Massilia sp. METH4: one gene and its partner. The protein of the gene in region 2 interacts with the protein of the main gene of each other region in a pairwise test. Links are inferred from orthologs where the notes say so. Each region holds a gene or a part of one and is shown on either strand. Other genes may lie near its edges.

The links. The genes of interacting proteins can lie anywhere in the genome.
Region 1: the proteins of V6Z91_RS06295 (region 2) and glmS interact in binary tests that used the Escherichia coli proteins (3 or more experiments, as listed by UniProt). The link is inferred for Massilia sp. METH4 from one-to-one orthologs.

Annotation. Positions count from the first base shown.
Region 1 is NZ_CP146614.1:1,811,804-1,816,198, reverse strand. Bases 124-3,099 are described here. They hold glmS (glutamine--fructose-6-phosphate transaminase (isomerizing)), read left to right. Parts: upstream 124-684; coding sequence 685-2,514; downstream 2,515-3,099. Other genes in these bases: V6Z91_RS08090 (hypothetical protein), read left to right, coding at 124-518. Outside these bases: more of V6Z91_RS08090, read left to right, coding at 1-123; V6Z91_RS08080 (hypothetical protein), read right to left, coding at 3,155-4,395. UniProt on the Escherichia coli protein: Catalyzes the first step in hexosamine metabolism, converting fructose-6P into glucosamine-6P using glutamine as a nitrogen source.
Region 2 is NZ_CP146614.1:1,415,598-1,420,800, forward strand. The notes cover bases 1,077-3,957. They hold V6Z91_RS06295 (phosphatase PAP2/dual specificity phosphatase family protein), read left to right. Parts: upstream 1,077-1,848; coding sequence 1,849-3,066; downstream 3,067-3,957. Other genes in these bases: V6Z91_RS06290 (patatin-like phospholipase family protein), read right to left, coding at 1,077-1,830; V6Z91_RS06300 (CDP-alcohol phosphatidyltransferase family protein), read left to right, coding at 3,042-3,659; V6Z91_RS06305 (bifunctional alpha/beta hydrolase/class I SAM-dependent methyltransferase), read right to left, coding at 3,610-3,957. Outside these bases: V6Z91_RS06280 (acyloxyacyl hydrolase), read left to right, coding at 1-17; V6Z91_RS06285 (SDR family NAD(P)-dependent oxidoreductase), read right to left, coding at 62-781; more of V6Z91_RS06290, read right to left, coding at 790-1,076; more of V6Z91_RS06305, read right to left, coding at 3,958-5,203.

The sequences.
Region 1 (4,395 bases), 400 kb from region 2 along the record:
ACATCAAGGTGCGCACGCCGGACAACCTGCTGCCGAGCGAAAAATACTTTCGCCAACGCCACTGGGAGGCACAATACGCAGCCTGCGGCGGCAATGTCGCGGAACTGTGTTCCCTGGCGGTGTCCGCCAGCCTGCCGAACCGCGAACGCATCCTGGTATTCAATGGCCTCATCCTCGGCTCCCACCTGTTGGCCATGCAGCAGGACATCCGCCTGTACGCCACCGTGCAGCGCTCCGCCCTGATCAATACGCTGATCCGCATCATGCGCTACCCCTTTCGCCCGAGCGGAGACCAGACGCTCGACGCGGCCGTCATTCCCGACGATAAATACTGGACCACGAAACCACTGCCGCGCCTGTATTACGTATCGGCCGAGTGGGCTACCGGTGCCGCGTCGTTCAAGCTGCTGCATGCCTTCCTGGACTCGGGCCTGACGATCGAAGGCATCACCCCGCCTGTCCTGGCTGCGGAGCCGCCGCCGCCGGTCGACGCAGAGTTGCCCGCCATTGCTGCCTGAGCATCGGGTGAGAAATAAAATACCACATAGGCAGTCAACATGAAATAAAAATGCATGGCATGTGGAGGGTGAAATTTCGTTTCATAAAACGTTATAACAAGTAAGCATATTTCGCCGACACTGCTCTACGATGCCTGCATATCAACAAATTACTGAAGAGGTCACCATGTGCGGCATCGTCGGCGCAGTAGCGCAACGTAATATCACCCCGATCCTGATCGAAGGCTTGAAGCGCCTGGAATACCGCGGCTATGACTCGTGCGGCGTCGCACTGCATACCGACGGCCGCCTGCAGCGCTCGCGCAGCACGTCGCGCGTGGCGGAGCTGGAAAAACAGACGCAGGAAATCGGCCTGCAGGGCTTCACGGGCATCGCCCACACGCGCTGGGCCACCCACGGCGCGCCGGCTTCGCACAACGCGCACCCGCACTTCTCGCCGAATTCCGACAATGCCCGCATCGCCCTGGTCCACAACGGCATCATCGAAAACCACGACGAGCTGCGCGACGAACTGACGAAACTGGGCTATGTGTTCCAGAGCCAGACCGACACCGAAGTGATCGCCCACCTGGTCGACCACCTGTACACGGGCGACCTGTTCGAAACGGTGCAGCAAGCCGTCAAGCGCCTGCACGGCGCCTACGCGATCGCCGTGTTCGCCCGCGAAGAACCGCACCGCGTGGTGGCCGCCCGCCAGGGCTCGCCGCTGATCGTCGGCCTGGGCAAGGGCGAGAACTTCGTGGCGTCCGACGCGATGGCGCTGGCCGGCACCACCGACCAGATCATCTACCTGGAAGAAGGCGACGTGGTCGACCTGCAACTGGGCCGCGCCTGGATCGTCGACGTCAACGGCAAGCAGGTGGAACGCGAAGTGAAAACCGTGCACGCGCACACCGGCGCCGCCGAGCTGGGCCCGTACCGCCACTACATGCAGAAGGAAATCTTCGAGCAGCCGCGCGTGGTGGGCGATACGCTGGAAGGCGTGACCGGCATCATGCCGGAACTGTTCGGCGACGAAGCCTTTAAGGTCTTCAAGCAGATCGACCGCGTGCTGATCCTGGCCTGCGGCACGAGCTACTACTCGGGCCTGACGGCCAAGTACTGGATCGAATCGATCGCCAAGGTACCCGTCAACGTGGAAATCGCCAGCGAATACCGCTACCGCGACAGCGTGCCGAACCCGAATACGCTGGTGGTCACGATTTCCCAGTCCGGCGAAACGGCCGACACGATCGCCGCCCTGAAGCATGCACGCTCGCTGGGCATGGAAAACACGCTGACGATCTGCAACGTCGCCACCAGCGCGATGGTGCGCGAGTGCAAGCTGGCCTACATCACCCGCGCCGGCGTCGAAGTGGGCGTGGCATCCACGAAAGCGTTCACCACGCAGCTGGCCGCGCTGTTCCTGCTGACGCTGTCGCTGGCCCAGGTGAACGGCCGCCTCACGGACGAGGAAGAAGCATCGCACCTGAAGGACATGCGCCACCTGCCGTCCGCGATCTCCGCCGTGCTGGCGCTGGAACCGCAGATCATCGCCTGGGCCGATGAATTCGCCCGCAAGGAAAACGCGCTGTTCCTGGGCCGCGGCATGCACTACCCGATCGCCCTGGAAGGCGCGCTGAAGCTGAAGGAAATCTCCTACATCCACGCCGAAGCCTACCCGGCCGGCGAATTGAAGCACGGCCCGCTGGCCCTTGTGACGGAAGAAATGCCGGTGGTAACGATCGCCCCGAACGACGCGCTGCTGGAAAAGCTGAAGTCGAACATGCAGGAAGTGCGCGCCCGCGGCGGCCAGCTGTACGTGTTCGCCGACGTCGACTCGCGCATCGCCTCGGGCGAAGGCGTGCACGTGATCCGCATGCCGGAACACTATGGCTGCCTGTCGCCGATCCTGCACGTGGTGGCACTGCAATTGCTGGCGTATCACTCAGCGCTGGCGCGGGGTACCGATGTGGACAAGCCGCGCAATCTGGCGAAGTCGGTGACGGTGGAGTAAAGGCCAAGTGCGGGCTTTGACGTTGATGAGCCTAGATTATGTTTGTCAAACGTAGATTATGTTTGTCAAATTTCGGCGTGTGAACATAATTGGCGTGCATACCTAACGTCTGGCCGATGAACCCATCGTTACTTTCCGGCAACGATGGGCATGCTTTCTTCATCAGCTCGTCAGATCCTCAGGCTGCGGTCGAGCGCTTGAGATTCCATCGGTGAAGGAATTGTCATAATGGTTGATGAACGTAATACACTTGACGCTCCCTGATTCCCAACAGGTGATCCGAGTGAATTGTGGAAAAAGCTGCAGTGTGCCATCGGTGACGTCATCACGCGATGTGGAAGGCAACGTATCTCAGCTAATTAACTGAGTGTCTGGAATCGACTGATGACCCTAATATAGCCGTCGATTCAAAGCATTGATAGGCTCGAACCATGCCCAGCCAGTTCGATGCAGCCACGCCTTGATTTGCTTGGTGAACATACTACGCAATTTGACGGCTAAAAGTCGTTTATTGCATAATCGACATAATACTTTTGGTAACCGATGAAAAATGGGAAAGGCGGGTCGCATGTTCGCATCGGGCTTGCATTTTGTTGTCTCAGCATTTCCAATATGGCCTGCGCCGTAACCTGCCCAGTCTTTATTTAAGCTTTTTGGCGATATAGTCTGCTCTGGCCCTGATTCCCGCCTCTGTCGCATCTTTGAGCGCCATGCGTACCCGCTCAAGATACTTGCGTCCCCGTCCAGTGCGAGCAGCTTCGTCAATTAGGGAAATTGCGAGCGGACCATCGTCGGTCAGGCGACCGAAACTTTGAGGGGCGAGGTCCTGCTCGACAAACCTTCGTGTGACCGTCTCCGTCAACCGGACACACATGTCAGAACTGAACCAAGCGTTCCAATCTAGACGCCAGCTTGCGATGCTTTTCGCCTCATCAGAGAAACCTCCTTCTTCAAATGCCCTGTAAACACGGGTAAAGGAGTAACGCAACAGCTCGGCCTGAGATCTGGATTCCCAGCCTAGCGCCCGTGCCAATAAAAACGCCGAAAGAAAGTCCTCGTCCGACCGGACGAGGACGCCAGTGGCTGTCCGTAGCGCGATGAGCCAAGGGTCCTCGCCACAAGCATTGGGAACATCGTCGGGACGGGATTGCCGGGCTACAGCCAAGATCGTCGCCATCCGCGTCACCCGGCCGGTGGCGAGTACGGCAGCAGTCTTGTTTCGATCGCGGCATAAGACGGCCAGCCACTGCAGCATCGTACTAGGATCGGCCTCAGCAGACTCCAAGGCACTGATTAAATCCACAGGATCTGTTCGGCTGATGATTGCCGTAGCGGGTCCGATGCGGCCTGCGGCCAGCAGGGCTCGGGCAGCACGGCCCACATCCTGGTTTGAAATGCGTTCCGCCAGCCCATCGTCAACTTCGGGGATGCGCCAAAAGGCCGGGTGCATCAGAACGTCCGGGCGTCGCTCGGCTATGGCGCTCGCGATTTGACCGTTGGTCTGCAGCCCTGCCACAATTTGGTCCGATTGCATCTCCGCCAGTGCATGCGACGTGACACCGCCGAGCGGCCCTTCAGAGACGAGTGCAGAGTAGAAGCGACGAGGTGATCGTCGCCACAGTTCGATGCCAACTCGATCGCCGATCTCGGCCTGCTCTGCCGGATCGCTTGACCGTTCCAGCGTTTCGAGGAGGAACTCGAATACCTCGTCTTCGATTTGACCGGCCGCCTTCAGCGCTTGCCGTGCCACGAGCGTACGAACCGACCTGGCCTGCCGCCGTCCGTCGCCATTGAGAGCCGCGAGGGCGGATACTGCCGACGTCAGGTCGGGTGGATGACTGCCCAAGAGACTCGAATAAAGCTCACAAAGCGGCCGCATGG
Region 2 (5,203 bases):
TGGCTTACCGGTTCTGATCCAGTCCGCTCATGCCGAACATGGAGCCCGCCGCGTGCGGGCTTTATTTTCGGCGCAGCCCGCGCAGCGACCGGGGCAGCAGGTTGAACAGCCGCACCTGCAGGTGCAACTGCCAGGGAAACACGCAGCGCTCCGCGCGCCGTTCGATGGCCTGCGCGATGCGCCGCACCGCCTGCGCTTCGGTTTGCAGAAAAGGCTTCCGGCTCGCATCGCCGCCGTTCAGCTCGCGCAGCCGGGCCGTGTCGACATAGCCCGGCACAATGACGGTAACGGCGATCCCGAACGGTTCCAGCGCTTTGCGGAACGTATCGCAAATGGCAATGGCGGCGCGCTTGCTGGCACTGTACAGCGAGGCGCCTGGATAGTCTCTCAGCAGCCCGGCGATCGACGCGACCGCGACAAGGTGGCCGGGCCCCTGCCGCCGCATGTGGCCGGCGGCGATGTCGAAGGCGTCGTACAGGCCGCCGACGTTGGTGCGCAGCACCGGAAGCGTGGCCTCCGGCTGCGCCGCGATGGCGGCGGCATCGGTGTACTGCCCGGCGGTGACGATCAACAGGTCGATGGGCGCGAACGCGTCCATCGCGCGCCGCAGCGCCGCCCGGTCGGTGATGTCGGCCTCTTCGACCGAGACTCGCGGGTGGCTGGCCAATGGATGCCCGGCCAGACGCGCGGCATCGCGCCCGCACACCGCCAGCGTGGCGCCCTGCCCGGCATAGTGTTCGGCCAGCGCGAGGCCGATGCCGCGCGTGCCGCCGATGATCATGATCCTTTTCATGTACTCCCACTTCGTGTGAAGGCGGCCAGTCCCTTCCGGTAGCCGTATTGCCACTGCGCTTCGACCTGGGTACGGTACGCCGCGTAGGCGGGGGCGACGAGGCGCATGCGGTTCTGCCGCCAGCGGATTTCCTTCTTGAGGCCGTGGCCACGCAGCGCCTGCGCCATGTCCGCCGTATCGATCCACACGTCGGCATGCTGCCCATGGACCGCGCGCCAGCGCGCATCGCCATCGATGCCGAGCACCGCACGCCAGGCGGGCGACACCAGCCAGGGATTGAGCCGCCCCTTGCGCTCCATCGCCACGCTGGCGGCCAGGCGCCGCGCCAGCTCGATCGGGAACAGGTCGATCACGCCGCCCGTGTAATGGCAGCCCGCGTGCGCGTGGCAACGGAAATAGAACATGTCGGCCACCGAAGTGCGCACCGCGTCCTCGAGGGGCATCGCGCCGTCGACGTGCAGGCCGGGAGCGATGGCGCCACCGCTCCAGCGCGGGTCGGCAGCGGGCGCGGTCATCCCGTCCAGCAGGCCGGCCACGCGCGCATCGGCGAACACGGTTTCCGCGAACAGCGCGCGGCCGCCGCGCGGCCGCCCCACGTCTTCGCGGCCGAACAGCAGCTTGCCGCCGACGATCGCCACCGCCGGTCCGTCGGCACCCGACGGCGGGGGCAGCGGCACGCGGGCCGGCAGGTCGAACAGGTAATCGTCGAACAGGTCGGGAACGACCGGGACCTGTGCGCGGTGCAGCCAGCGCCGCGCGACGCCGGCCAGCATCGGCCATGGCGCCGCGCGCGCGGTCGACTGCACGCCGGCGAAGAAGCCGTACACCTCCGGAGAGGCCAGCCACGCCTTGCGCGCCTGCGCATCGGGCAGGCGGGCGATCGCCGCCGCCGCCACGGCGCCACCGCAGCTGGCCAGCAGGATATCCGGCGCGTGGCCGGTTTCCTCGGCCGCCGCATGGATGCCGAGGTAATAGCCGAAGCGAAAGCCGCCACCGGCCAGCACCAGGCAACGCGCGTATTGATGCGGTTTCTGCATGCCCTGCATAATGCCCAAATGCGATTTCAATCACAAGGCAAGCTGCCATCGATCCGAGTGCGCGCCGGCCACCTGCTGTTCAACTGGCTCGTGTTCGGCCTGTGCTACCCGCTCAGCCAGGTCATCGCCGCGCACGCGCCGCTGCGGCACAGCGTGGCCCTGCCGTTCGAGGCCGGCATGCCGTTCTGGCCGTGGATGATCGTTCCCTATGCCACGTCCGCCCTCTTCTTCACCCTCGTGTTCATGGTGGTGCCCACCGCCGAGCAGTTGCGCGTGACCGGCCGGCGCATGGCGTCGGCGACCGTGATCGCGGCGCTGGTCTTCGCCATCTTCCCGGCCCGCTTCACGCTGGCCCGCCCGGCGCTCGACGATCCGCTGCTGGCGGCGGCCTACGGCTTCCTTGAAATGGTCGACCAGCCATACAACCAGCTGCCGTCGCTGCACGTGGCGTACTGCCTGCTGTTCTGGCTCGCATTGCGCCCACTGGTGCGGGGGTGGCGGCGCCTCGCGCTGGCCGCATGGCTGGTGCTGGTGGCGGCCAGCACGCTGTTCACGTGGCAGCACCACGTCGCCGACGTGGTCGCGGGGCTGGCCCTCGGTGCCGCCGTGGCACGGCTCGTGCGGCCGGGCTCCACGCGACGCTCGACGGTGGCATTCCATTACACGATCGCCGCCGGCATCACGCTGCACGCCGGCTGGTTCGTGCTGGGCAGCTGGGTGGCGCTGTATGCCGCTGCCTGCCTGCTGCTGGTGGCGCTCGCGTACGCGCGGCGCGACAGCAATTTCCTGCGCAAGCGCGCCGGGCGCCACTCGATGGTGGCATGGCTGCTGTACTGGCCCTACCTGGCCGGCTACCTGTTGACTTGGGCGCTGGTGCGCCTGCGCGAACGGGGCGGCGCGGCGTTCACCCAGCAGGCGCCGGGGCTGTTCGTGGGCCGGCGCCTGTCCCCCGTGGAGGCGCGGCGCCTGCCGAACGATTGCTGCGTGATCGACCTGTCGCCGGAACTGCCGGAAGTGCGGGCGCTGCGTGGCATCCATTACCGGCATGCGCCGCTGCTCGACCTGCATGCGCCGCGGCCGTCGGAGGTACGTGCGGTGCTGGCGCTGGTCGCGGAGCAGCACGCGCAGGGCCGCCCTGTTTTCCTCCACTGCGCAATGGGTTACAGTCGCAGCCGTTTCATCGCCCGTCTCCATGCAAGGAAAACCCAACGATGCCTTTCTCGATCTACCAGCTGAAACCACGCTTCCAGCAGTTGCTGCGCCCCGCCCTGCTCTCCTTCGCCCGCGCGGGCGCCACGCCGAACCAGGTGACGCTGGCAGCCATGTTCCTGTCCTGCGCCTATGGGGTGGCGCTTGCGCTCCATCCCGGCAACGCGGCCCTCTGGTACGGCCTGCCGGCCTTCCTGCTGCTGCGCATGGCGTTGAACGCGATCGACGGCATGCTCGCCACCGCAACCGGAAACAAGACGAATCTGGGCGCGCTGCTCAACGAGATGGGCGACCAGGTTTCCGATGCGGCGCTGTACCTGCCGTTCGCGCTGGCGGCCGGCATTTCCGCGCCGTTGGTCACGGTGCTGGTCGTGGTGGCGCTGCTGGCCGAATTCGCCGGCGTGCTCGCCCATGGCGTGGGTGTCGAGCGCCGCTTCGATGGGCCGATGGGCAAGAGCGACCGCGCGTTTGCGTTCGGCGTGATCGCCCTGCTGATCGGCTCGGGCGTTGCCCCCTTGTGGAGCAACGGCTTGCTGTGCGTGGTGCTGCTGCTGGCCGTGCTGACGGTGTTCAACCGGCTGCGCCAGGCGCTGCGGCTTTCCGTGCCACCGACACGGTGAAGATGCCGTCCACGCCGATCAGCGTGCCACGCTTTTCCGCACCGGCCACGCTCACCAGCGCATCCATCTCGGCCTGCGGACGGGGGCGCATGCGCCACGGTTCCCCGCGGTGGTTGGTCAGCGTGCCGGCGATCATCTCCAGCTGCGGGTGCCACGGCTGGGCGGTGTAGATGAGGTAGCCGCCGGGCCTCAGGCTGGCCACCACGCCCCGCAGGGAGCGCAGCACCATCGCATTGTCGCTGAACAGCTCATACAGGCCGGACACCACGGCGATATCGTACTTGCCCTCCTCCCCGCCGTAGCTGGTGCTGTCGAATGCGTCGCGCTGGCGGCAATCGACCATGGCGTGCAGCCCCAGGCTTGCCGCCAGTTCCCGTGCGCGGTCCACGTTGTGCTGTTCGTAGTCGCACAGGGTTACTTCGATATGGCGGTCCTGGAAGCGCTTGACCGTTTCCAGCACATAGCGCGCGGAACCGGCGGCGATGTCCAGGATGCGCAGCGGTTCATCGGCGGAATGCGCAGCGGGATGGGCCGCGATGCGCTGTGCGAGCAGTTGCTGCAGTTGCGTCTTGCGCACGCGGATGCCGCGCCAACCGACGGCATCGAGGTAGCCGCGGTCCATCACCGCGCCGAACAGCAGCTTGCCGCCGGCCTGGTTGCGGTAGACGTAGTCGAGCGATGCGCCGGAGTCGAATCCGTGCCGCAAGCCGATGCGCATACCGTTGCTCAGCCAGCCGAGCATCGACAGCATCTTGCGCTGCACCGCATAGGATGCCCGCGTGGCGGCACTGCCGTAGTCGTCGCGCTGCAGCGCCGCGTAGGTGCGGGCACTGGCGCTCGTGCTGTCCGCCTGCACATAGTGGACGGGTGACAGCGGCGCCGTGGAAAAGCAGTCGGCGATGAAGGCACGGCTGGCCTCCAGGGCAGCCGCCATGTCGCGCTCGTAGAGGACGGCATGATAGCAGTCGCTCAGCCTGACATAGCGCTTGAGCGGCGACGACAGGCGCTCGAAGAAGGTTTTTTGCGGCGCTTCATGGACCACATAATCCTTGTCGGCCACCAGCATCAGGACCGGAACGTCGATCGCCGCGGCATCCATGACGATGCGCTTCGCCGTGTCCGCGAGCTCCAGCAGGATTTGCGCGGAAATGCTCTTGGCGATCAATGGGTCTGCCGCGTAGGCCGTCGCTTCCTGGGGCGAATGCGTCAGCATGCCTGGGCGGATATAGCTGGTCACGAACAGGTCCGGCTTGAAACGCCGCGCAAAACGCAGCGCCGGTTTCGCCAGCGGCACGTACAGCTTGATCTGGAATGCGGCCGCCGCCATGATGAGGCCACGGATGCGCGGTGCATAGTCATGTACCCAGGTGGCCGCCACGACGGCACCGACGCTGTTCGCCACCACCAGCATGTTCTCCCGCGCGATGCCGTGGCGTTGCGCGATGTGCGCCACGAAGTCGTCCAGGTCCCGAACCAGCGTGGCAAAGTCCGGCGCGGCACCGCGCTCGCCCGGCGAATGGCCATGGCCGCGCGCGTCGTATGCG